3 regions of the Pseudomonas sp. KH_021 genome follow, and region 2 is predicted to be linked to each of the others. Evidence: predicted binding sites of a transcription regulator. Region 2 holds the regulator's gene; each other region holds the start of a gene.

Region 1 (7,615 bases), 560 kb from region 2:
CAACTGCAGGCGCTGGAGCCTGGGAAATGCGCGGGCCTGCGTTACTCGGTGCTGGCCTTGGGTGACTCCAACTACGATCAGTTCTGCGGTTTTGGTCGCCGCCTGGACGAGCACCTGACCGCGTTGGGCGGGCAGCGCCTGCAGGCACGGGTCGATTGCGAGCCAGACTATCAAGCACCCGCCGAGCAGTGGCTGGTGCAGGTTTGCGCCGCCATGGCCGGCGCTACTCAAGCCGTGGCAGTGCCTATCACCACCCTCGACGAGGCGCCCGAAGCACTGCATTACAGCAAGCAGAACCCCTTACCAGCACGGTTGCTCGACAATCGCCTGCTGAACATACCGGGGGCGCAGAAAGAAACCCGGCAAATCGTTTTCGACCTGACCGACACCGGCTTCAGCTACCAGGCCGGCGATGCATTGGGGGTATGGCCAAGCAACTGCACGGCGCTGGTCGATGAGTTATTGACCGCCCTGCAACTGGACGGCGAGCAATCTGTCTGCCTCAAGGGCAAGCCCGACATGCCGTTGGCGCTGGCGCTGCACCAACACCTGGAAATCGCACGCATCACCCCGGATTGGCTCAACCTGTTCGCCCAACGCCATCCGCCGCTCAAGCGCCTGCTGGAGCCGGCCCGCAAGGCCGAGCTCAAGGATTGGCTCTGGGGCCGGCAATTGATCGACCTGCTGCAACAGTTCCCGCTGCAGTTGGCGGCCGATGAACTGCTGGCGCTGCTCAAACCGATGCAGCCGCGGCTGTATTCGATCAGCTCCAGCCCCAAGGTCACCCCGGATCAAGTCCATTTGACCCTTTCGACCGTGCGCTACCGCTGCAACGAACGGCCACGCCAGGGCGTGTGCTCGAGCTTCCTGGCCGACCGCGCCCTGCAAACCCACGTGCCGATTTTCACTCAGGCATCACAGCATTTTCGTGTGCCCAAGGACAGCCAGGCGCCGATGATCATGGTCGGCCCCGGCACGGGCGTGGCGCCGTTTCGGGCCTTTTTGCAGGAGCGCCGGGCAACGGGTGCCAGTGGCAAGAACTGGCTGCTGTTCGGTGAGCAACACGCTGCCAGCGACTTCTACTACCGCGATGAACTGACCGCCTGGGAGCGCGAGGGCCACTTGCGCCTGGACACCGCGTTCTCGCGCGACCAGGCAGACAAAATCTACGTGCAGCACCGCATGATCGAACACGGCGCGCAGCTCTGGCGTTGGCTGGAGGAGGGCGGGCATTTTTACGTGTGCGGGGATGCAGGGCGCATGGCCAAGGATGTCGATCACGCGCTTAAGCACGTGGTGCAACAGCATGGCGGCATGAGCCTCGACAACGCCGAGGCGTACGTGGCCGGCATGAGTCGCGACAAGCGCTACCTGCGCGACGTGTACTAAGCCGGTGCGCAGGCAAGCGCCGCGCACCAATTGTAGGCCTGTAGCCGCTGCCGCTGTAGCCGCTGCCGATAGGCTGCGATGCGGCCCGTCAGGGGCGCCAATGGGGATATCAAGATCCTGCGCCCGCTGTGCGGTCGATCGCAGCCTATCGGCAGCGGCTACAGCGGCAGCGGCTACAGGGTTTTGGTAGCGGTTACAGAGTTTTGGCAGTGAAGTCGGGGGTTGGCACATAACCTGCTTTTAACCCAGTAACACCTGTCCACGGTGGTCAACGGCGATCACATTCAGGACACACATAAACAGACACCAGGCAAAGGCGCCTGGAGCTTCGGCTCCAGGCGCTTTTTTTTGTTTTGGCCACCCGTGATTGGCTGGATGAGGAAGCTTGTATGAATTCGATAGTGACGATCGCGCACCGTGAAACTTTGATCATCGTCGGCAACGGGATGGTCGGCCACCACTGTGTCGAGCAATTGATCGAGCGCGGAGCCCTGGCCCGTTATGACGTGCATGTGTTTGGCGAAGAGCGCCAGCGCGCCTACGACCGGGTGCATCTGTCGGAGTACTTCAGCGGCAGCGATGCAGAAGCCCTGGCCCTGGGCGATGCCCAGCTGTATGCCCGCCACGGCGTCAAGCTGCACCTGGACTGCGCGGTGCTAGAGATCGACCGCGAGCGTCGCCAAGTGGTCACCGCCAATGGCCGGTTTGATTATGACCAACTGATCCTGGCCACCGGCTCCTATCCATTTGTGCCGCCGATTCCAGGCAGCGAAGGCAACGCCAAACTGGTGTACCGCACCCTCGATGACCTGGACGGCATTCGCACCGCCGCAACCTCGGCCCGTCGTGGCGTGGTGGTGGGCGGTGGCCTGCTCGGGCTTGAGGCGGCCAACGCGCTCAAGTCGCTGGGCCTGGAGGCGCATGTGGTCGAATTTGCCCCGCGCCTGATGCCCGTGCAGCTCGACGGCGACGGCGGCGCCGCCTTGAAAGCGCAGATCGAAGCGCTGGGCGTGGGCGTGCATTTGTCGCGTGCCACCCAGGCCATCGTTGCCGGTGAGGACTATGCCTACCGGATGAATTTCGACGGCGGCGAATTTCTGGAGACCGACCTGATCGTGTTCTCCGCCGGCATCCGTCCGCAGGATGCGCTGGGGCGCAGCAGCGGCCTGGAGATCGCGCCGCGCGGTGGGGTGGTGATCGACGAGCACTGCCAGACCTGCGATGCGCGCATTTACGCCATCGGCGAGTGCGCGTCCTGGAGTGGCAGCGTGTTCGGCCTGGTCGCGCCGGGCTACACCATGGCGCGCAATGTCGCCGCCCACTTGATGGGCGAGGGCGGGGCGACCTTCACGGGCGCCGACATGTCCACCAAACTCAAGCTGCTGGGCGTAGACGTCGGCTCCATCGGCGATGCCCACGGTGCCACGCCGGGCTCGCGCAGCTACCGCTTTATCGACGAAGCCAACGCGGCCTATCGCCGGTTGGTGGTGGACGCCAGCGGCAAGCGCGTCCTGGGGGCGGTGCTGGTGGGCGATAACAGCTACTACGACACCCTCCTGCAGTACGCCCAGAACGGCATTGCCTTGCCGGCCGACCCTGCCAGCCTGATTCTGCCGTTGTCCGACGGCGCCCCGGCGTTGGGCGCCGATGCCCTGCCAGACACCGCGACGATCTGCTCCTGCCACAACGTGACCAAGGGCTCGATCTGCTCGGCCATCGACAACGGTTGCAGCGACCTGCCGAGCCTGAAGGCACAAACCAAGGCCTGCACTGGCTGCGGCGGTTGTGCGGCGTTGCTCAAGTCGGTGTTCGAACACGAACTGATCGCCCGTGGCGTCGAAGTCGACAAGAGCCTGTGCGAACATTTCGCCTACACCCGCCAGGAGCTGTATGCCGTGGCCCGTGTCGAAGGCATCGCCAGTTTTGACGAAATGCTCGCCAAGCACGGCCGCGGGCAGGTGGGCTGCGACATCTGCAAGCCGACGGTAGGCAATATCCTCGCCTCGTGCTGGAACCAGCCGATCATGGACGCCTCCCTGGTGCCACTGCAGGACACCAACGACACCTTCATGGCCAACATGCAGAAGAACGGCACCTACTCGGTGGTGCCACGGATTCCGGGCGGTGAAATCACCCCTGAAAAGCTGATCGTGATTGGCCAGGTGGCGCAGAAATACGACCTGTACACCAAGATCACCGGCGGCCAGCGCATCGACCTGTTCGGTGCCCAGCTGCATGAACTGCCGCTGATCTGGGGTGAACTGATCGAGGCGGGTTTCGAAACCGGGCACGCCTACGGCAAGTCGACCCGCACGGTGAAATCCTGTGTGGGCAGTACCTGGTGCCGCTACGGCGTGCAAGACAGCGTGAAGATGGCGCTGGACATCGAAGACCGCTACAAGGGCCTGCGTTCGCCGCACAAGCTCAAGTTCGCGGTGTCGGGCTGCACCCGTGAATGCGCCGAAGCCCAGAGCAAGGACGTGGGCGTGATCGCCACCGAGAACGGCTGGAACCTGTACGTCTGTGGCAACGGCGGCATGCGCCCGCGTCATGCGGAGCTGTTTGCCACCGACCTGGATGACGAAACCCTGATCCGCTACATCGACCGCTTCCTGATGTTCTACATCCGCACCGCCGACAAACTGCAGCGCACCTCGGTCTGGCGCGAAAGCCTGGAAGGCGGGCTGGACTACCTCAAGGCGGTCATCATCGACGACAGCCTGGGCCTGGCCGCGGAGCTGGAGGCGCAGATGCAGCAGGTGGTCGATCGCTACGAATGTGAATGGGCCAACGCCCTGCAAGACCCAGAGAAGCTCAAGCGCTTTCGCACCTTCGTCAACGACCAACGCCCTGACCCGGATATCCACTTCGTCAAGGAGCGTGGCCAGCGTCGCCCGATTACCCATGCACAACTCAACTTGATCCCCGTAGCCCAGGAGGTGGTCTGATGGCCCCGTCAAACAACGCGGTACGTGTACAACAAGCTCAAGCCTGGCAGCCACTGTGCCGCCGCCAGGACCTGGTGGCCCAGTCGGGGGTGGTGGTTTGGCATGAAGGCGCGCAGGTGGCGCTGTTCTACCTGCCTGGCGCCCAGGGGCAAGAGCTGCACGCCATCGACAATCGCGACCCGGAATCGGGAGCCAACGTGATCGGGCGCGGGATTGTCGGCAGCCTCAAAGGCGAATTGGTGGTCGCCGCGCCTTTGTACAAGCAGCATTACCGATTGGCCGATGGCATCTGTGTCGAAACCCCCGCGCAGCACCTGCGCGTATGGCCAGTACGCCTGAACGGCGACACCGTCGAAATCGCCGCCTGATCCTCGTAGGAGCAGACCTTGGTCGCGATGGCATCACCGCGGTCCCTCTTCATGATCGCGGTGCTGCCATCGCGACCAAGGGCTAGGCGCCCCCGTCGCTCCTACAGAGGGGTGGGCCAGGGATGGCTCAGAAGGGGGGTTTGCCTTACCCTTGCCCCATGAACCTCGACTCCCGCATTAAATTCCGCCACCTGCTGTGCTTTCTCGAAATTGCCCGCCAGGGCAGTTTCGCCAAGGCTGCCGACGCCGTTGCGATCAGCCAGCCGGCGATCTCCAAGACCCTCAAGGAGCTTGAAGCGCTGCTCGAGACCCGGTTGTTCGAACGCAACAAAAATGGCGTGCAACTCACCCCGGCCGGTATTCGCTTTATGCGTTACGCCGGCCCTTGCGTACAGGCCCTGCGTGATGGGGTCAGTACCTTGCGCGGCGAGGAGCACGAAGCGCCGCAGGTCAAGGTCGGGGTGTTGTCCACGGTCGAGAGCCTGTTGATGCCAGAAGTGCTGCGCCACCTGCATCAGCGCCATGATGCGCTGGTGGTCAGCGTGGTCACCGGCCCCAGCGCGCACCTGCTGGCGCAATTGCATGTGGGCGAACTGGACCTGGTGATCGGCCGCATGACCGACAGCCCGCAGATCCAGGGTTTGACCTTCGAGCACCTGTACAGCGAGTCCATGGCCCTGGTGGTACGCCCCGGCCATCCACTGCTGGCGCGCGAGCCGGTCGACCGCAGCCAGGTCAACCGTTACCCGTTGGTGCTGCCTCTGGCAGGCACGACCATTCGCAAGCACGCCGACAGCCTGTTCGTGCAGTGCGCCATCACCCCTTCCGAGCAACGTCTGGAAACATTATCCCCGGCCCTCAGCCGCCGCTATGTCCTGAGCAGCGATGCCCTGTGGGTCGCCCCTCGGGACGCGGTGTATGTGGACATCACTCGGGGCGAGTTGAGCGAGCTGAACCTGGGCGTGCGCGAACCCGGTGGGTCGGTCGGCATTTGCAGCAACGCCGCGCTGCCATTGACCCTGCCGGCCCAGTGGCTGTGCGAGGCAGTGCGCGAGGTCGCGGGGCAGTATCGTGAAGGTCGTTACCCCCTTATTTGAGAAACTTGAGCTATCGTTGACTGGTTTACCGACCAAAAGGGCTTTGCAGGCATGAACTTATCTGTGTTTTGTGGCTCTCATGCCGGTAGCCATTGGTCGTGGCGGCCTGATAAGCTCGCGGCTTTACTCGATTGCCCTTTAGGCGCATGAACAAGGAAATAGCATGAAACAGCATCGGTTGGCGGCGGCGGTTGCCCTGGTTAGCCTGGTTCTGGCGGGTTGCGATTCGCAGACCAGCGTAGAGCTCAAGACCCCGGCGCAAAAAGCCTCGTACGGCATCGGCCTGAACATGGGCAAGAGCCTGGCGCAAGAAGGCATGGACGATCTCGACTCCAAAGCCGTCGCCCAAGGCATCGAAGATGCTGTTGGCAAGAAAGAACAGAAACTCAAGGACGAAGAGCTGGTTGAAGCCTTCGCAGCCCTGCAGAAGCGTGCAGAAGAGCGTCTGGTCAAGATGAGCGAAGAGTCGGCGGCTGCCGGCAAGAAGTTCCTCGAGGAAAACGGCAAGAAAGCTGGCATCGTTACCACGGCTTCGGGCCTGCAGTACGAAGTCATCAAGAAAGCCGACGGCCCACAGCCTAAGCCGACTGACGTGGTGACCGTTCACTACGAAGGCAAGCTGACCGATGGCAAGGTATTCGACAGCTCCATCGAGCGTGGCGCCCCGATCGACCTGCCGGTCAGCGGTGTGATCCCGGGTTGGGTCGAAGGCCTGCAACTGATGCACGTCGGCGAGAAGTACAAGCTGTACATCCCGGCAGACCTGGCCTACGGCGCTCAGAGCCCAAGCCCACTGATCCCTGCCAACTCGGTCCTGGTCTTCGACCTGGAGCTGTTGGCGATCAAGGATCCTTCCCAGGCTGCAGCTGATAACCAGGCTGCCCAGGAAGAAGAAGCCAAGTAAGCGAGCAATCGTTTCAGCTTTAGCAACGCCCCGTCTCGACGGGGCGTTGTCGTTTTAACGGCTCGCGAACTGCCGCGCGAGGCTGTAGTCTGAATGCGGTAGCCTCTGCGTGAGGGTGTGTCAAAGCGTTACATGGGTTTTTTATGTGAGTAAAAAACGCCCGATCTAAGGTTGGCCCTTGTAAAACGGGCCCCGCGAGCCCGAAAAAGGGCTCTGTTCACAAGGTTATCCACAATAAATGTGGATAACCCAAGGCCATTTATCCCCCTGGAGGCTTCATGAGCGCACCCTGGAGTTTCGCCCGATTCGTGCCGCTGGCCGAGCGTTTGCTCAGCCGAGGGCGTTTGCCTGCGTTGATCTTCGCTGTGGCTCGCAAAGGTTATCGGCTGGGTAAACTCAAGGAAGACGTCAACCTGTTGCAGGCCCTTTGCCTCGCCTGGTGGCGTGGCGAGTACCGGGCGATCAGCCCCAAGGCGTTGCTGTCGGTGGTGGCGGGGTTGCTTTATTTCGTCAGCCCCATCGATGCGATCCCCGACTGGTTGCTGGGGGTCGGCCTGCTCGATGACATCGCCGTGCTCAGTTGGGTCATCAAGACCCTCGCCGACGAATTGGATGCCTTTCGCCGCTGGCGTAACCTGCAAAGCCCAGAAAAACTGCGGGTGGTGGAGCGTTTGCCGGCCACGCCAGAGGCTCTGGATCTGGAACATAAGTCGTAAACCGATCACAGCAATGCAACATCGGCCTCCCGCGATTGGAATCGGCTGTTAATATAATTGGTATAAGTCTTATACCTACGAATTACATGCCGTAGTCGACCAGGGGGTTTTATGAGTATTCAGGTCATCAGCCGCGAGGGTCAACCAGAGTATGCGGTGGTGCCATGGGCTCAGTACCAGGCGCTGCTGAAAG
Region 2 (7,615 bases):
GGATCGGCCGCTGACGATGATCAAACGCATGATTAGTGACCGCTCTGTTCATCCAGGACGACTTGATACAGGGCTTCGTTGCTGCTCGCGGTACGCAGGCGATCACGAACGTCCTTGCGATCAAGCATGCTGGCTATCTGGCGCAGCAGCTCCAGGTGAGCATCGGTGGCAGCCTCCGGGACCAGCAGAACGAACAGCAGGTCTACCGGTGCGCCGTCGATGGCGTCGAAATCTATGGGTGCATCAAGGTGAAGCAGGGCGCTGATGGGGCCGTCGCACCCCTTTAGCCGGCAGTGAGGAATGGCAATGCCATTGCCGAAACCGGTAGAGCCCAGTTTTTCACGGGCAATCAGGCTTTCGAACACAAGTTGCATATCCAGCTGGGGTACTTCCCGGTGGATCAGATTTGCAATTTGTTCGAGTACACGCTTTTTACTGCCGCCCGGCACGTTCACAAGAGAACGGCCGGCGGTCAGGATAGTTTCAAGTCGGATCATGTGAGGGGGGTGTCAGCGAGCAGCCTGGCCATTCAGGAGGCTCTGCTGTTTTTCCTTGTGTTTTTTCAGTTGGCGATCGAGCTTGTCGGTAAGGGAGTCAATAGCGGCATACATGTCTTCATGCTCGGCATTGGCAACAACCTCATTGCCGGGAATCTGCAGGGTAGCCTCGATCTTCTGCTGCAACTTTTCGACCTTGAGGATGATCTGCACATTGGTAATCTTGTCGAAGTGACGCTCCAGTCGATCGAGTTTTTCCCCGATGTAGGTGCGCAATGGCTCGGTGACTTCTACATGTTGTCCACTGATGTTGACTTGCATACAGCTTCTCCTATGTTGCCAGTGCATAAAGAGGCAAGCCCACGGGCTTGCCACTGAAACGCTGTGGCTCATCTCAAGGCCGTTACATCAATCGCTTGCGTTCGCTCGACGGTGCAATGCCGAGGGACTCGCGGTACTTGGCGACGGTGCGACGGGCTACCTGGATGCCCTGTGCCTCCAGTAAACCAGCGATCTTGCTGTCACTCAATGGCTTTTTCTGATTTTCCGCGGCAACCAGTTTTTTGATGATCGCGCGGATGGCTGTAGACGAGCATTCACCGCCTTCAGAGGTGCTGACGTGGCTTGAGAAAAAATACTTCAGCTCGTAGATACCGCGCGGGGTATGCATGTATTTCTGGGTGGTAACCCGCGAAATAGTTGACTCATGCATGCCTACTGCCTCGGCGATATCGTGCAGCACCAAAGGCTTCATGGCTTCGTCGCCGTGGTCCAGGAAGCCGCGCTGGTGCTCGACGATCTGGGTGGCAACTTTCATCAGCGTTTCGTTGCGGCTTTGCAGGCTCTTGATGAACCAGCGGGCTTCCTGCAGTTGATTGCGCATGAAGGTGTTGTCGGCGCTGGTGTCGGCGCGACGAACGAAGCCTGCGTATTGCGGATTGACGCGCAAACGCGGCACTGATTCCTGGTTCAGCTCCACCAGCCAGCGCTCGCTGTCCTTGCGCACGATCACGTCTGGCACCACGTACTCGGGTTCGGACGACTCGATCTGTGAACCGGGGCGCGGGTTGAGGCTCTGCACCAGCTCGATCACCTGGCGCAGTTCGTCTTCCTTGATTTTCATGCGGCGCATCAGCTGGCTGTAGTCACGGCTGCCGAGCACGTCGATGAAATCGGTAACCAGACGCTTGGCTTCCGTTAGCCAAGGCGTCTTGGGCGGCAGTTGGCGCAGTTGCAACAACAGGCACTCGCCCAGGTTGCGGGCGGCGATGCCGGCGGGCTCGAATTGTTGCACGCGGTGCAGGACGGCTTCGATCTCGTCCAGTTCGATGTCCAGCTCCGGGTCGAACGACTCGCAGATTTCCTCGAGGGTTTCGTCCAGGTAGCCCTGGCTGTTGATGCAGTCGATCAAGGTGACGGCAATCAGGCGGTCGGTGTCGGACATCGGCGCCAGGTTCAACTGCCAGAGCAGGTGGCTCTGCAGGCTTTCGCCGGCGGACGTGCGGGTGGTGAAGTCCCACTCGTCATCGTCGTTGCTGGGCAGGCTGCTGGCGCTGGTCTGGTAGATGTCTTCCCAGGCCGTATCGACCGGCAATTCGTTGGGGATGCGTTCGTTCCACTCGCCTTCTTCAAGGTTCTCCACGGTCGGTGCGTTTTCCTGGTAGCTGGGCTCCTGGAGGTCCGACGGGGTTTTCTGTTCGATGTTATCGGCCAGTGGGTCACTGTTGTCGAAGTCGTCGCCTTCTTCCTGGCGTTCGAGCATCGGGTTCGATTCCAGTGCTTCCTGGATTTCCTGTTGGAGGTCCAGGGTCGACAGCTGGAGCAAACGGATGGCCTGTTGCAACTGAGGTGTCATCGTCAGTTGCTGGCCCATTCTTAGGACGAGCGATGGTTTCATGGCAGGGGCTTTACACCTTATTTGCCGGCGCACATGCGCCATCCACTACAGGGCGCCGGAGCGCCAAACATAAGCAAGTTATATGCCTGAATCTGAAGTGTTTGCCTAGAGCACCGTAACAATTTAGTGACAGTCAAGCGCTCCAGGCAACTCGCCAAACACCTCGAAATTACAGGCGGAACTCGTGGCCGAGGTAAACCTCTTTCACCAGTTCGTTGGCCAGGATGGCGTCCGAGTCGCCCTCGGCGATCAGTTGGCCATCATTGACGATGTAAGCGGTTTCGCAAATATCCAGGGTTTCACGAACATTGTGGTCGGTGATCAGAACGCCGATGCCCTTGGCTTTCAAGTGATGGATGATCTGCTTGATATCACCTACGGAGATCGGGTCGACACCGGCAAAAGGTTCGTCGAGCAGGATGAACTTGGGCGCGGTTGCCAGTGCGCGGGCGATTTCGACCCGGCGCCGCTCGCCACCCGACAGGCTCATCCCCAGGTTGTCGCGGATATGGCTGATGTGGAACTCCTGCAGCAGGCTTTCCAGCTCCTTGACCCGGCCGGCCTTGTCCAGCTCCTTGCGGGTTTCCAGGATGGCCATGATGTTGTCGGCCACCGACAGCTTGCGAAAGATCGAGGCTTCCTGCGGCAGGTAGCCGATACCGGCACGGGCGCGACCGTGCATGGGTTGGTGGCTGACGTCGATGTCATCAATCAGCACGCGGCCCTGGTCAGCCTGCACCAGCCCTACGATCATGTAGAAACAGGTGGTCTTGCCAGCGCCATTGGGGCCCAGCAGGCCGACGATCTGACCGCTGTCGATGGACAGGCTGACGTCGCGCACGACCTGGCGGCTTTTGTAGCTTTTGGCCAAGTGTTGGGCTTTCAGAGTCGCCATTACGGGGCCTTTTGCTCGTCGGTTTTCTTTTTCGGCTGGATGACCATGTCGATGCGTGGGCGTGGTGTTTTCACACCGCCTCCAGCGCGGCCAGCGGTTGCCACCTGAGTGGCGGTGTCGTAGACGATCTTCTCGCCTTCGGTGGTGTTGCCCTGGTTGATCACCTTGGCCTGGTCGATCAACACGATACGGTCTTGCGTGGAGTGATACTGGATGGTCACAGCATAGGCCTTGACCTTTTCCGGGTCGGTGGCTTTTTGCTGTTGCTCGAAGTACGCCAGGCTACCGATGGCGGTCACCACATCGACATCGCCAGCGGGGGTGCGGGTCAGAGTGACGGTGTTGCCGGTGATCTTCATCGAACCTTGAGTGATGATGACATCACCTTTGTACGTGGCAATGCCTTGCTTGTCATCGAGCTGCGCGTCATCAGCCTGAATACGGATAGGCTGGTCGCGGTCGGTCGGCAGAGCCCAGGCGCTCACGCTTCCCAGTGCTGCGCCCACGCTGAGCAAGAAAGGAAGGGTTTTAACGAGCCTCATACTGTCCTCTTACGTTGGACAGCAGGTTGATCCTGCTGTCGTTCAAATACGCTTTCATGCCTGTGGCCGTGGTCACGCCGCCAGCGCCCTCGATTCTAACGGCTTGCTCGGTTTGCGCATATTCCTTCTGCGGGAATACCGTGATGCGCGAGGAAGTGATGAGCGTGGCGCGGTTTTTCTGGTCGGTGCGGGCGATGCGCACGGAGTCGATCAGCTCGACCTCGGTGCCGTCGGGGTTGACCTCGCCGCGCTCGCTCTGCACATGCCAGGGGTAGGCGGTACCGCGATACATCTGCAGGTCGGGTTTGGTCAGCAGGGTGACCTCGCTGGCCATGACATGCTCCACCTTGTCGGCGGTCATTTCATATTGCAGCTTGCCATCGGGCAGGAACTGCACGCTGCGCGCATTGAGGGCGTAGTAGTCGATGGCGTTCTCGTCGACGGTCACGACCGGTTTATTGTCGAGAAAGCTTTGCGGGCTGATGTTCCAGTAGCCGACGGCTGCCAGCAGCGCGGCAGCGACACAGAACAGCGCAATATTGCGGGCTTTTTTAATGAACATGAATCGCTCTACAGATAATGGGCGTGAGCCGCTTCAAGGTTGCCCTGGGCACGCAGGATCAGCTCGCAGAACTCACGCACGGCACCTTCGCCGCCGCGTGCCTGGGTGACACCATCGGCGTGCTCGCGCACAAAGGCGGCAGCATTGGCCACGGCCATGCCCAGGCCCACCCGGCGAATCACCGGCAGGTCAGGCAGGTCGTCACCCAGATAGGCCACTTGTTCATAGCTTAGGTTGAGTTGGCCGAGAAGCTCGTCCAGAACCACCAATTTATCTTCCCTGCCCTGATAAAGATGCGGGATGCCGAGGTTGCGGGCGCGTCGCTCCACTGCTGGGGTCTTGCGGCCACTGATGATGGCGGTGGTCACGCCACTGTTCATCAGCATCTTGATGCCTTGGCCGTCCAGGGTATTGAACGACTTGAATTCGCTGCCATCTTCGAGGAAATACAGGCGACCGTCGGTCATCACGCCGTCCACGTCGAAGACAGCCAGCTTGATGGCTTTACCGCGTTGCAGTAGATCGTTACTCATTTACATCACTCCGGCGCGCAGCAGGTCGTGCATGTTGAGGGCGCCCACCGGCTTTTCGGCCTTGTCGACCACCACCAGCGCGCTGATTTTGTGGTCTTCCATGATCTTCAAGGCTTCGGCGGCCAGCATGTCCGGGCGGGCGGTCTTGCCGTGCGGGGTCATGACATCTTCGATTTTTGCGGTATGGATATCGATGCTGCGGTCCAGGCTGCGGCGCAGGTCGCCGTCGGTAAAGATCCCGGCCAGGCTGCCATCGGCTTCCAGCACCACGGTCATGCCCAGGCCCTTGCGGGACATTTCCAGCAGGGCGTCCTTGAGCAGGGTGCCACGGACCACCTGCGGCAGTTCTTCGCCGCCGTGCATGACGTTTTCCACTTTCAGCAGCAAGCGACGGCCCAGGGCGCCGCCGGGGTGCGAAAAGGCGAAGTCTTCGGCTGTAAAGCCGCGGGCTTCGAGCAGGGCTATGGCCAGGGCGTCGCCCAGCACCAGTGTTGCGGTGGTCGAGGAGGTCGGTGCCAGGTTCAGCGGGCAGGCTTCCTGGGCAACGCGCGCGTCGAGGTTGACCTCGGCGGCCTTGGCCAGGGGCGAATCAGGGTTGCCGGTCAGACTGATCAGCTGGATGCCCAAGCGCTTGATCAGCGGCAGCAGGGTGACGATCTCGGCGGTGGAGCCTGAGTTGGACAGCGCCAGGATGATGTCATCCTTGGTGATCATGCCCATGTCGCCATGACTGGCTTCGGCCGGATGCACAAAAAAGGCGGTTGTGCCGGTGCTGGCCAAGGTGGCGGCTATTTTGTTGCCGATGTGGCCAGACTTGCCCATGCCGACCACGACGACGCGGCCCTTGCTGGCCAGAATCATCTCGCAGGCACGGACGAAATCGGCATCGATGTGCGCCAGCAAGCCTTCAACGGCCTCAAGCTCGAGGCGGATGGTGCGCTGTGCGGATTGGATCAGGTCGCTGGATTGGCTCATGTCGGAAATCGGATTGCCTGATGAAAAGGCGACGATTATAGCGGTAATGCGCGAAAGCCTCACCTGCGATCGTCGCCAAGCGCCTGTCGCAGGGCTGAACAAGCGCGGCGCAGGCCTTGGGGCGAGGGTGTCAGCGGTGATATAGTTCGCCGCCAGTTCGGCCCGCCCAGTGTCCGCGTGCCTCCAAGAAGGGGGTGAGCGTCTGAGTAAGAGGCTGCATCGCAAGGAGTTTAGATGAGTGCCGATAACGCCTACGCGGTCGAGCTGAAGGGCCTTACCTTCAAGCGCGGTGCGCGCAGTATCTTCAATAACGTCGATATTCGTATTCCGCGTGGCAAGGTCACCGGAATCATGGGGCCATCGGGGTGCGGTAAGACGACGCTGTTGCGGTTGATGGGGGCGCAGTTGCGGCCTACCAGTGGCGAGGTCTGGGTCAATGGCCAGAACCTGCCGAAGCTCTCGCGCAGCGATCTGTTCGATGCCCGCAAGCACATGGGCGTGCTGTTCCAGAGCGGCGCCCTGTTCACCGATCTGGATGTATTCGAGAACGTCGCCTTTCCGCTGCGGGTGCACACCCAACTTCCCGAAGAAATGATTCGAGACATTGTTTTGATGAAGCTGCAGGCCGTTGGCCTTCGCGGTGCCATCGAGTTGATGCCTGACGAGCTTTCCGGTGGCATGAAGCGCCGTGTAGCGCTGGCCCGGGCCATTGCCCTGGATCCGCAGATCCTGATGTATGACGAACCCTTCGTGGGTCAGGACCCGATCGCCATGGGCGTGCTGGTGCGCCTGATTCGCCTGCTCAATGATGCCCTGGGCATTACCAGTATCGTGGTCTCCCACGATCTGGCCGAAACCGCGAGTATTGCCGACTACATCTACGTGGTCGGCGACGGCCAGGTATTGGGGCAGGGCACGCCGCAGGAGTTGATGAACTCCGATAACCCGCGCATTCGTCAATTCATGAAAGGCGACCCGGACGGGCCAGTCCCTTTCCACTTTCCTGCGCCGGATTACCGCGCTGATTTACTGGGGAAGCGTTGATGCGCAGAAAATCTCTACTGGAACGCATTCGGCGGTTCGGTCGCTCGGCCATCGATGTGTTGGCGGTGATGGGGCGCTCGACGCTGTTCCTGATCCATGCCCTGGGCGGGCGTGGCGGCATCGGCGGCGGCTTTCAACTGCTGGTCAAGCAGCTCTACTCCGTCGGCGTGATGTCGCTGGCAATCATCGTGGTCTCGGGTGTGTTCATCGGCATGGTGCTGGCCCTGCAAGGCTTCAGCATCCTGACCAAATATGGCTCGGAGCAGGCCGTGGGGCAGATGGTCGCCCTGACGCTGTTGCGTGAGTTGGGGCCGGTGGTCACCGCATTGTTGTTCGCCGGGCGCGCAGGCTCGGCGCTGACAGCTGAAATCGGCAACATGAAATCGACCGAGCAGCTTTCCAGCCTGGAAATGATCGGTGTCGACCCCCTCAAATATATCGTTGCGCCCAGGCTTTGGGCCGGATTCATTTCGCTGCCACTGCTGGCCATGATCTTCAGCGTGGTCGGCATTTGGGGTGGTTCGTGGGTGGCGGTTGACTGGCTGGGCGTCTATGAAGGCTCGTTCTGGGCCAACATGCAAAACAGCGTGTCGTTCACCGATGACGTACTCAATGGCGTGATCAAGAGCCTGGTGTTTGCTTTTGTGGTCACGTGGATTGCCGTTTTCCA
Region 3 (7,615 bases), 1.0 Mb from region 2:
GACAGGCTGCGATCGACCGCACAGCGGGCGCAGGATGTTAAAACCGCATAGGCGCCCCTGACGGGCCGCATCGCAGCCTTCGGCAGCGGCTACAGGGTTTGTCAGCAATCTATGCCCGGCGAACCGGGCCATTTTTTGCGGCGACGGCTTACAGGTTGTAGCCACGCTCGTTGTGTTGCGCCAGATCGAGGCCGACGGATTCTTCTTCTTCGTTGACCCGCAGGCCCATGACCGCATCCAGCACCTTGAGGATGATGTAGGTCACGATTGCGGTGTAGATCACGGTGAAACCGACGCCTTTGCACTGAATCCAGACTTGGGCTGCGATATCTTCAACCGTGCCGAAGCCGCCGAGTGCCGGAGCTGCGAATACGCCGGTCAGGATCGCGCCGACAATACCGCCGATCCCATGCACACCGAAGGCATCCAGGGAGTCGTCGTAGCCCATCTTGCGCTTGAGGCTGGTTGCGCAGAAGTAGCAGACCACACCGGACACCAGGCCAATCACCAGGGCCCCCATCGGGCCGACGGTGCCAGCTGCCGGCGTAATGGCAACCAGGCCTGCCACCACGCCCGAAGCGATACCCAGGGCGCTTGGCTTACCGTGGGTGATCCACTCGGCGAACATCCAGCCCAGGGCTGCAGCCGCGGTGGCAATCTGAGTCACCAGCATGGCCATGCCAGCGGTGCCGTTGGCGGCAGCGGCCGAGCCTGCGTTGAAGCCGAACCAGCCGATCCACAGCATGGCCGCGCCCATCAGGGTGTAACCCAGGTTGTGCGGGGCCATTGGGGTGGTCGGGAAGCCTTTGCGCTTGCCCAGCACCAGGCACGCCACCAGGCCTGCGATACCGGCATTGATATGCACCACGGTACCGCCAGCGAAGTCCAGCACGCCCCAGTCCCACATCAGGCCGCCGTTACCGCTCCAGACCATGTGAGCAATAGGGGCGTAGACCAGGGTGAACCAGATGGCCATGAAAATCAGCATCGCGGAGAACTTCATCCGCTCGGCGAAGGCACCGACGATCAGCGCCGGAGTGATGATCGCGAAGGTCATCTGGAAGGTAATGAACACGGCTTCCGGGAACAGCGCGGTGGCTGACGTCAAGCTGGCAGGCGTTACACCGGCGAGAAAAGCCTTGGAGAAACCACCAATGAACGAGTTGACGTTAACGACGCCCTGTTCCATGCCCGTGGTGTCGAAAGCGATGCTGTAGCCGTAGATAACCCACAGCACACTGATCAAGCCTGTGATCGCAAAGCACTGCATCATCACCGACAGAATGTTCTTGGAGCGCACCATGCCGCCGTAGAACAGGGCAAGGCCGGGGATGGTCATGAACAGCACCAACGCCGTCGAGGTCAACATCCAGGCGGTGTCGCCGGAGTTGAGTACAGGGGCTGCCGCCTCTTCTGCCATGGCCATGCCAGGCATTATGAGGGACAAAAGGGCTCCTAGCCCTGCGAAACGACGCAGAGTCATGTTGTTATCTCCTGGGGCGTTGGGTTTGGGGCTACTTTTTAGATCGCGTCGGTATCGGTTTCGCCGGTACGGATGCGGATGGCCTGTTCCAGATTGACCACGAAAATCTTGCCGTCACCGATCTTGCCGGTGTTGGCCGCCTTGGTGATCGCTTCGATGACCCGATCCAGATCCTTGTCATCGATAGCGACGTCGATCTTCACCTTGGGCAGAAAATCGACCACGTATTCCGCACCACGATACAGCTCGGTGTGTCCCTTCTGCCGACCGAAGCCTTTGACTTCAGTGACGGTAATGCCCTGTACGCCGATTTCAGACAGCGACTCGCGCACGTCGTCCAACTTGAACGGCTTGATGATGGCAGTGACTAGCTTCATGAAACTCTCTCCCGAATTGGTGGACTTGCCCCAGGAAAACAAACCCGTCTCAAGTCTAAGCGCAAGTGTCTGGCTTTGTAACGCTCCGTCGGCCTCACATCCCCCGACCAACACCAGAAACCCCATGACAAACACTTCTCGCGGCGCCAATGCACTGCTTCATCACAGTGACTGCATCAGTGCATGAGTTATGTTCGTATAAGCAGAAACCTTGCCAGCTCCAGCAAACGCTTGAATTTCAGCAGCTTGCTAACAAAATGCCACCTATGCCTGTAATCGGGGCACGCTTGACGCACAATTACGGTGCACACCGCCCGTTAGCAGTGCTCAAAAAACGTGCAGCCTTGCAGTGCTCCAGACACCGGTATTGCGCGTGATACACTCGTCCCCATTCTGTTTTCTGGACAACCCCACCATGCTCGCCCCCAAAGCCTTTCTCGATGCCCTGAGCGATCAAGCCTCGCGTCTGTTCAGCAGCGACACCTCCCAGCCTCGCAACGAACTGGAAAGCCAGTTCAAGGCCCTTTTGCAGAGCGGCTTCAGCAAGCTGGAGCTGGTCAGCCGTGAAGAGTTCGACAGCCAGATGGTTGTCCTGGCCCGCACCCGCGCCCGCCTTGAGAGCCTGGAAGCCAAGGTCGCGGAAATGGAAAGCCGCTTGAACGCAACGGCCGAGTAAGGCCAGGCGGTATTATCTGGACGGCGCTACCGGCGCCTTCCTACACTGCCTTGGCAGACATGGGCGAAAAGGCAGGTAGGGATGAACCGCAATGAGCTGCGCAAGGCTGACATCAATCTGATGGTGGTCTTTGAAACACTGATGCAGGAACGCAACGTCACCCGGGCCGCAGAAAAGCTGTTTCTAGGCCAGCCCACCATCAGTGCCGCACTCAATCGCCTGCGTAATATGTTCAATGACCCCTTGTTCATTCGCGTCGGCCACCGCATGGAACCGACGGCGCGCGCCGAAGAACTCATCCGCCATCTTTCCCCGGCACTGGACGCCATGTCCGTCGCCCTGAGCCTGACCCACGACTTCAACCCCGCCGAAAGCACCATGACCTTCCGCATCGGCCTGTCCGATGATGTGGAATTCGGCCTGCTGCCGCCGACCCTGCGCGCCTTGCGCCAGGAAGCCCCGCACGTGGTCTTCGTGGTCCAGCATGTGGATTACTGGCGCATCCCCGACCTGCTCGCCAGCGGCGACATTACCGTGGGCATCACCCAGACCCGCGGCCTGCCAGCCAACGCCAAGCGCAAACTGCTGCGACGCATCCATCCGCGCGTGCTGCGAGCCGATGCATCCGATACGCCCCTGACCCTGGACGAGTTCTGCGCCCGCCCGCATGTGCAGGTGTCACACACCGCCAACACCAGCGGCGTGGTCGACGAATGGCTGCAAGAGATCGGCCGCAAGCGCCACGTGGTGTTGTCTGTCCCGCAATTCAGCTCCCTGCCTGCATTGCTCGCGGGTACCGACCTGCTCGCCGGCCTACCGGACTACGCCGCCGATGCCATGGCGACCACGGGCTTGGTGTTTGCCGAGCCGCTGCCGTTCGATACGCCCACGCTCGACCTGTCGATGGTGTGGTTGAGCATTCTGGATACCGACCCTGCGGAGCGGTGGTTGCGGTCGCGGTTGGAAGCACATATGAGTGATCGCAAACGCTAACCCTGTAGGAGCCGACCTTGGTCGCGATAGCATCACCGCGGTTCCGCTCTAGTATCGCGGTGAGCCCATCGCGACCAAGGTCGGCTCCTACATTAGGTAATTGCCGGCCCGAAACAAGCAGTCGCACATACCCCCTCCCTCATCTTCACATCCGCTCTATCGTTACCCAGCCGCAGGAAGCGGCTCACGGTCACTCATGGAGCGAACATGTCCCTTGCCATCGTCCACAGCCGCGCCCAGGTTGGCGTGGGGGCCCCGGCGGTCACCGTCGAAGCGCATTTGGCCAACGGCCTGCCTTCGCTGACGCTGGTCGGCTTGCCCGAGACCACGGTCAAGGAGAGCAAGGACCGGGTCCGCAGCGCCATTCTCAACTCCCGGCTTGAGTTTCCCGCCCGGCGTATCACCCTCAATCTGGCCCCGGCTGATTTGCCCAAGGACGGCGGTCGTTTCGATCTGGCCATTGCCTTGGGCATTCTTGCCGCCAATGGGCAAATGCCGATAGCGGCGCTGAATGATGTGGAATGCCTGGGCGAACTGGCGCTTTCCGGGGCGCTCAGGCCCGTACAAGGTGTGCTGCCCGCTGCACTGGCCGCACGCGAAGCCGGCCGCAGCCTGATCGTGCCGAAAGCCAATGCCGAGGAAGCATGCCTGGCCTCTGGCCTGAAAGTGTATGCGGTGGATCACTTGCTGGAGCTGGTCGCGCATTTCAATGCTCAACCTGAGCTCAGCCCTTACAAGGCCAACGGTCTGCTGCTGATCAGCAAGCCTTACCCTGACTTGAGCGAGGTCCAGGGCCAACTGGCCGCCAAACGCGCCTTGCTGGTGGCAGCGGCGGGCGCCCATAACTTGCTGTTCAGCGGCCCACCCGGTACTGGCAAGACTTTGCTCGCCAGCCGCCTGCCCGGCCTGCTGCCACCACTGGATGAATATGAAGCGCTGGAAGTAGCAGCGATTCATTCAGTGGCCAGCCACGTGCCGCTCGACAGCTGGCCACAGCGTCCCTTTCGCCATCCTCACCATTCGGCATCCGGCGCGGCGCTTGTCGGCGGTGGCAGCCGACCACAACCGGGTGAAATCACCCTGGCTCATCATGGCGTACTGTTTCTGGATGAGCTTCCCGAATTTGATCGCAAGGTACTGGAGGTACTGCGCGAACCCCTCGAATCCGGCGAGATCGTGATTGCCAGGGCGCGGGACAAGGTTCGCTTTCCCGCCCGCTTCCAATTGGTAGCCGCGATGAACCCCTGCCCTTGCGGCTATCTGGGCGATTCCACCGGCCGTTGTCGTTGCGGCAGCGACCAGATCCAACGTTATCGCAACAAACTCTCCGGCCCCCTGCTCGACCGCATTGATCTGCACCTGACCGTCGCCCGTGAGGCCACAGCCCTTAGCCCGCCTCGCGCAGCCGAAGAAACCAGTGCCGATGCGGCAGCGCTGGTCGCCCAAGCACGCTGCACACAGCTCCAGCGCCAAGGCTGCGCCAATGCCTTTCTCGACTTACCCGGCCTGCGCACCCATTGCCGGCTTGACCCAGAAGATGAGAAGTGGCTGGAAACAGCCTGTGAACGGCTGACCCTTTCACTGCGTTCAGCCCACCGGTTGTTGAAGGTCGCGCGCACCCTGGCCGACCTTGAGCATTGTGAATCCATAGCGCGGGGGCATCTGGCCGAAGCATTGCAATACCGCCCTAACAGCCCGCAATAGGCCGTCCGAAACGCTATTCTCCAATGAATACAAGGCCTTCGTGGCCTTACAAACAACCCGTATTACATATATACGTGGTACGTACCACAGTACTAAATCGATACGGAGACTGCATGCTCACCCTTATTCAAGACCATCCTCTGGCGATTGGTGCGGGCCTGCTGGCTCTGGATTTGTTGATCTGGCGCGCTTTAACGGACAGCCAGAAACCGCTGCGGATTTTTACCCGCCTACTCGCCTTCCTGCTGTTCAGCTGGGTATTGATCAGCGCAGGCATGAGCCCGCTGCAACCGGCGCCTTGGGTCGAAGATGTATCGCGCAACTTGCTAGCGACGGTGCTGGAGATTTTCTGGTGGCTGTTTGCGGCGCGAACACTGACGGTGGTGCTGGGACTGATGCTGATTTCCCGTGCCGGGCACACTGGGCGGCTGCTTCAGGATGTGATGGGCGCGGTGATTTTCCTGATCGCCATCGTGGCCGCCGCAGCCTATGTGATGCAGCTGCCGGTAAAGGGTTTGCTGGCGACTTCCGGGGCGATGGCGATCATCGTCGGCCTGGCACTGCAGAGCACTTTGAGCGACGTGTTTTCCGGGATTGTGCTGAACACCACCAAGCCCTATCAAATCGATGACGTTATCTCCATCGATGGCACCGAGGGCAAGGTGACCGATATCGATTGGCGCGCCACCCGCCTCTTGACCAACAACGGCAGCATGGCCGTTATCCCCAACTCGGTGGCCGCCAAGGCCAAGATCCTCAATTTCAGTCGGCCGAGCAATATCCACGGCGTATCGATCAGCGTGGTAGTGCCGTCCCAGGTCCGACCGCGCAAGGTACTCGATGCGCTGGAAAAAACCTTGCAGGGCACCAGCGCCCTGCTGTCTGTGCCCGCCCCCAGGGCCAGTATCAAATCCACGTCACTTGAATCCACCGAGTATGAGGCCACCGGTTTCGTCGCCAGCATGGATCAGAAAGGCAGCGTGCGTAATCACCTGTTTGACCTCGCCCACCGGCACCTGGAAGCCAGTGGCGTGGCCTGGAGTGCCGACCTTGCGGCTCGCCCCTGGACCCGTCAGCGCGGCCTTCTGGAAGACGTAAAAATCTTTCGCTCCCTCAGCAACGAGGAAAAGGATCAGCTCGCCCAGAACATGACGCCCATCGAGTACCCGGCCAACCAGGTCATTCTCGGCGTCGGTGAGTCCGCCGAATACCTGCTGGTGATTGGTACTGGCGTGGTGTCCGCTTCGATTCAAAAGGGTACTGAATTAGTGGAAGCCGGGCGCATGGGCCCTGGGGAGATTCTCGGCTCCGAAAATTTTGTCGAAGGCGAAACGTCGAGCGCCGAATTCAAAACGCTAACCAGTTGCGTGCTGTTCCGTGTCGACAAAGAAGTCGTGCGCAGTTGCCTTGAGAGCCGCGGTGAGGTCAAGAATGCACTGACCAAACTGCATCGTTTCCGCCAACAGGCCAGCCAGTCGCTGCTGCTGCAAAAACCGGCAGCCATCAAGAAAGCAGGCTTTCTCGACTGGCTGCACCGCAAGGTTTAAAGCACGACGCGCAGGCACTGCCCAGCGTGATACAACGAAAACCCGGTCTCGTAGAAGCCGGTACGCAGCGAAGCGACTGACACAGGCTTCATCGGCGAGAACGGAATCGGCAAATCATCGGGCTTGTCTTCGATCAGATAGCGCGCAAAGGCTTTGCCTATGACGGTACCGGTGGTGTTGCCACGGCCGTTGTAGCCGGTGACCGCAACGATGCCCGGAGCCGGTTCGAACAGGCGCATCAAATGGTCCGGCGTGAAGTCGATGCAACCTGTCCAGTGCATCTCCCAGTCGATCTTGCCCAACTGTGGAAAATAGTGGTGCTGGATTCGGTCTGCCCAGCTGCGGATAAACCAGGCCGGCTTGTTATCCACCCGCCCAAGACTACCCAGCAACAGGCGGCCCTCATCATCACGGCGAATGCTACTCAGCACCGTGCGGGTATCCCATGAGCCCTGGCCATGCTTGAGCACGTTGTCGGCCGCAGCACCGCTCAGGGGCTTGGAAGCGACCTGATAGTAATAGCCACGGAAGTAGTTACGCTGCAGATCAGTCCAGTCGCCTTCGGTATAAGCACCCGTCGAGATCACCACCTTATCGGCCAGCACGGCACCTTGGGCGGTGACGACCTGCCAGCCTGCACCCTGTCGCTGCAATCCGGTCACGGCGGACTGCTGATAGATCCTGCCGCCCAGACGGATAACAGCAGCCGCCAGGCCTTGGGTGTAGGCCATGGGGTTGATGGTGCCGGCGCGGCGATCAAGCAGCGCAGCGGAGATTTTGTCGGTACCGCAATACTCCTGGCAGCGGGCACCGGTCAGCAGTTCTACATCGGCGC

What was found. The regulator sigma-54, encoded in region 2, starts transcription at its own class of promoters, with help from an activator protein. The targets are predictions, from matches to a motif close to ANTGGCATNNANNTTGCTNT.
Region 1: a site for sigma-54 is predicted at 1,611-1,630, ahead of nirB (nitrite reductase large subunit NirB). Genes of this name have one in related genera too.
Region 3: a site for sigma-54 is predicted at 2,060-2,079, ahead of glnK (P-II family nitrogen regulator). Genes of this name have one in related genera too.

Annotation. Positions count from the first base shown of each region.
Region 1 is NZ_CM174477.1:1,431,762-1,439,376, forward strand. Features, by position in the region: gene AC3IX4_RS06745 (bifunctional nitrate reductase/sulfite reductase flavoprotein subunit alpha) at 1-1,389, shown strand, start outside; gene nirB (nitrite reductase large subunit NirB) at 1,779-4,337, shown strand; gene nirD (nitrite reductase small subunit NirD) at 4,337-4,705, shown strand; gene pcaQ (pca operon transcription factor PcaQ) at 4,864-5,802, shown strand; gene bamJ (BamJ family beta-barrel-assembly machinery protein) at 5,966-6,706, shown strand; gene AC3IX4_RS06770 (YkvA family protein) at 6,985-7,422, shown strand; gene AC3IX4_RS06775 (helix-turn-helix domain-containing protein) at 7,534-7,615, shown strand, end outside.
Region 2 is NZ_CM174477.1:870,855-878,469, forward strand. Features, by position in the region: gene rapZ (RNase adapter RapZ) at 1-30, opposite strand, end outside; gene ptsN (PTS IIA-like nitrogen regulatory protein PtsN) at 33-497, opposite strand; gene hpf (ribosome hibernation-promoting factor, HPF/YfiA family) at 510-818, opposite strand; gene AC3IX4_RS04140 (RNA polymerase factor sigma-54) at 901-2,394, opposite strand; gene lptB (LPS export ABC transporter ATP-binding protein) at 2,564-3,289, opposite strand; gene lptA (lipopolysaccharide transport periplasmic protein LptA) at 3,289-3,831, opposite strand; gene lptC (LPS export ABC transporter periplasmic protein LptC) at 3,818-4,393, opposite strand; gene AC3IX4_RS04160 (KdsC family phosphatase) at 4,402-4,926, opposite strand; gene AC3IX4_RS04165 (KpsF/GutQ family sugar-phosphate isomerase) at 4,927-5,901, opposite strand; gene AC3IX4_RS04170 (ATP-binding cassette domain-containing protein) at 6,136-6,945, shown strand; gene mlaE (lipid asymmetry maintenance ABC transporter permease subunit MlaE) at 6,945-7,615, shown strand, end outside.
Region 3 is NZ_CM174477.1:6,097,110-6,104,724, forward strand. Features, by position in the region: gene AC3IX4_RS28105 (ammonium transporter) at 149-1,483, opposite strand; gene glnK (P-II family nitrogen regulator) at 1,522-1,860, opposite strand; gene AC3IX4_RS28115 (accessory factor UbiK family protein) at 2,276-2,536, shown strand; gene AC3IX4_RS28120 (LysR family transcriptional regulator) at 2,618-3,529, shown strand; gene AC3IX4_RS28125 (YifB family Mg chelatase-like AAA ATPase) at 3,737-5,233, shown strand; gene AC3IX4_RS28130 (mechanosensitive ion channel domain-containing protein) at 5,347-6,780, shown strand; gene amaA (L-pipecolate oxidase) at 6,777-7,615, opposite strand, start outside.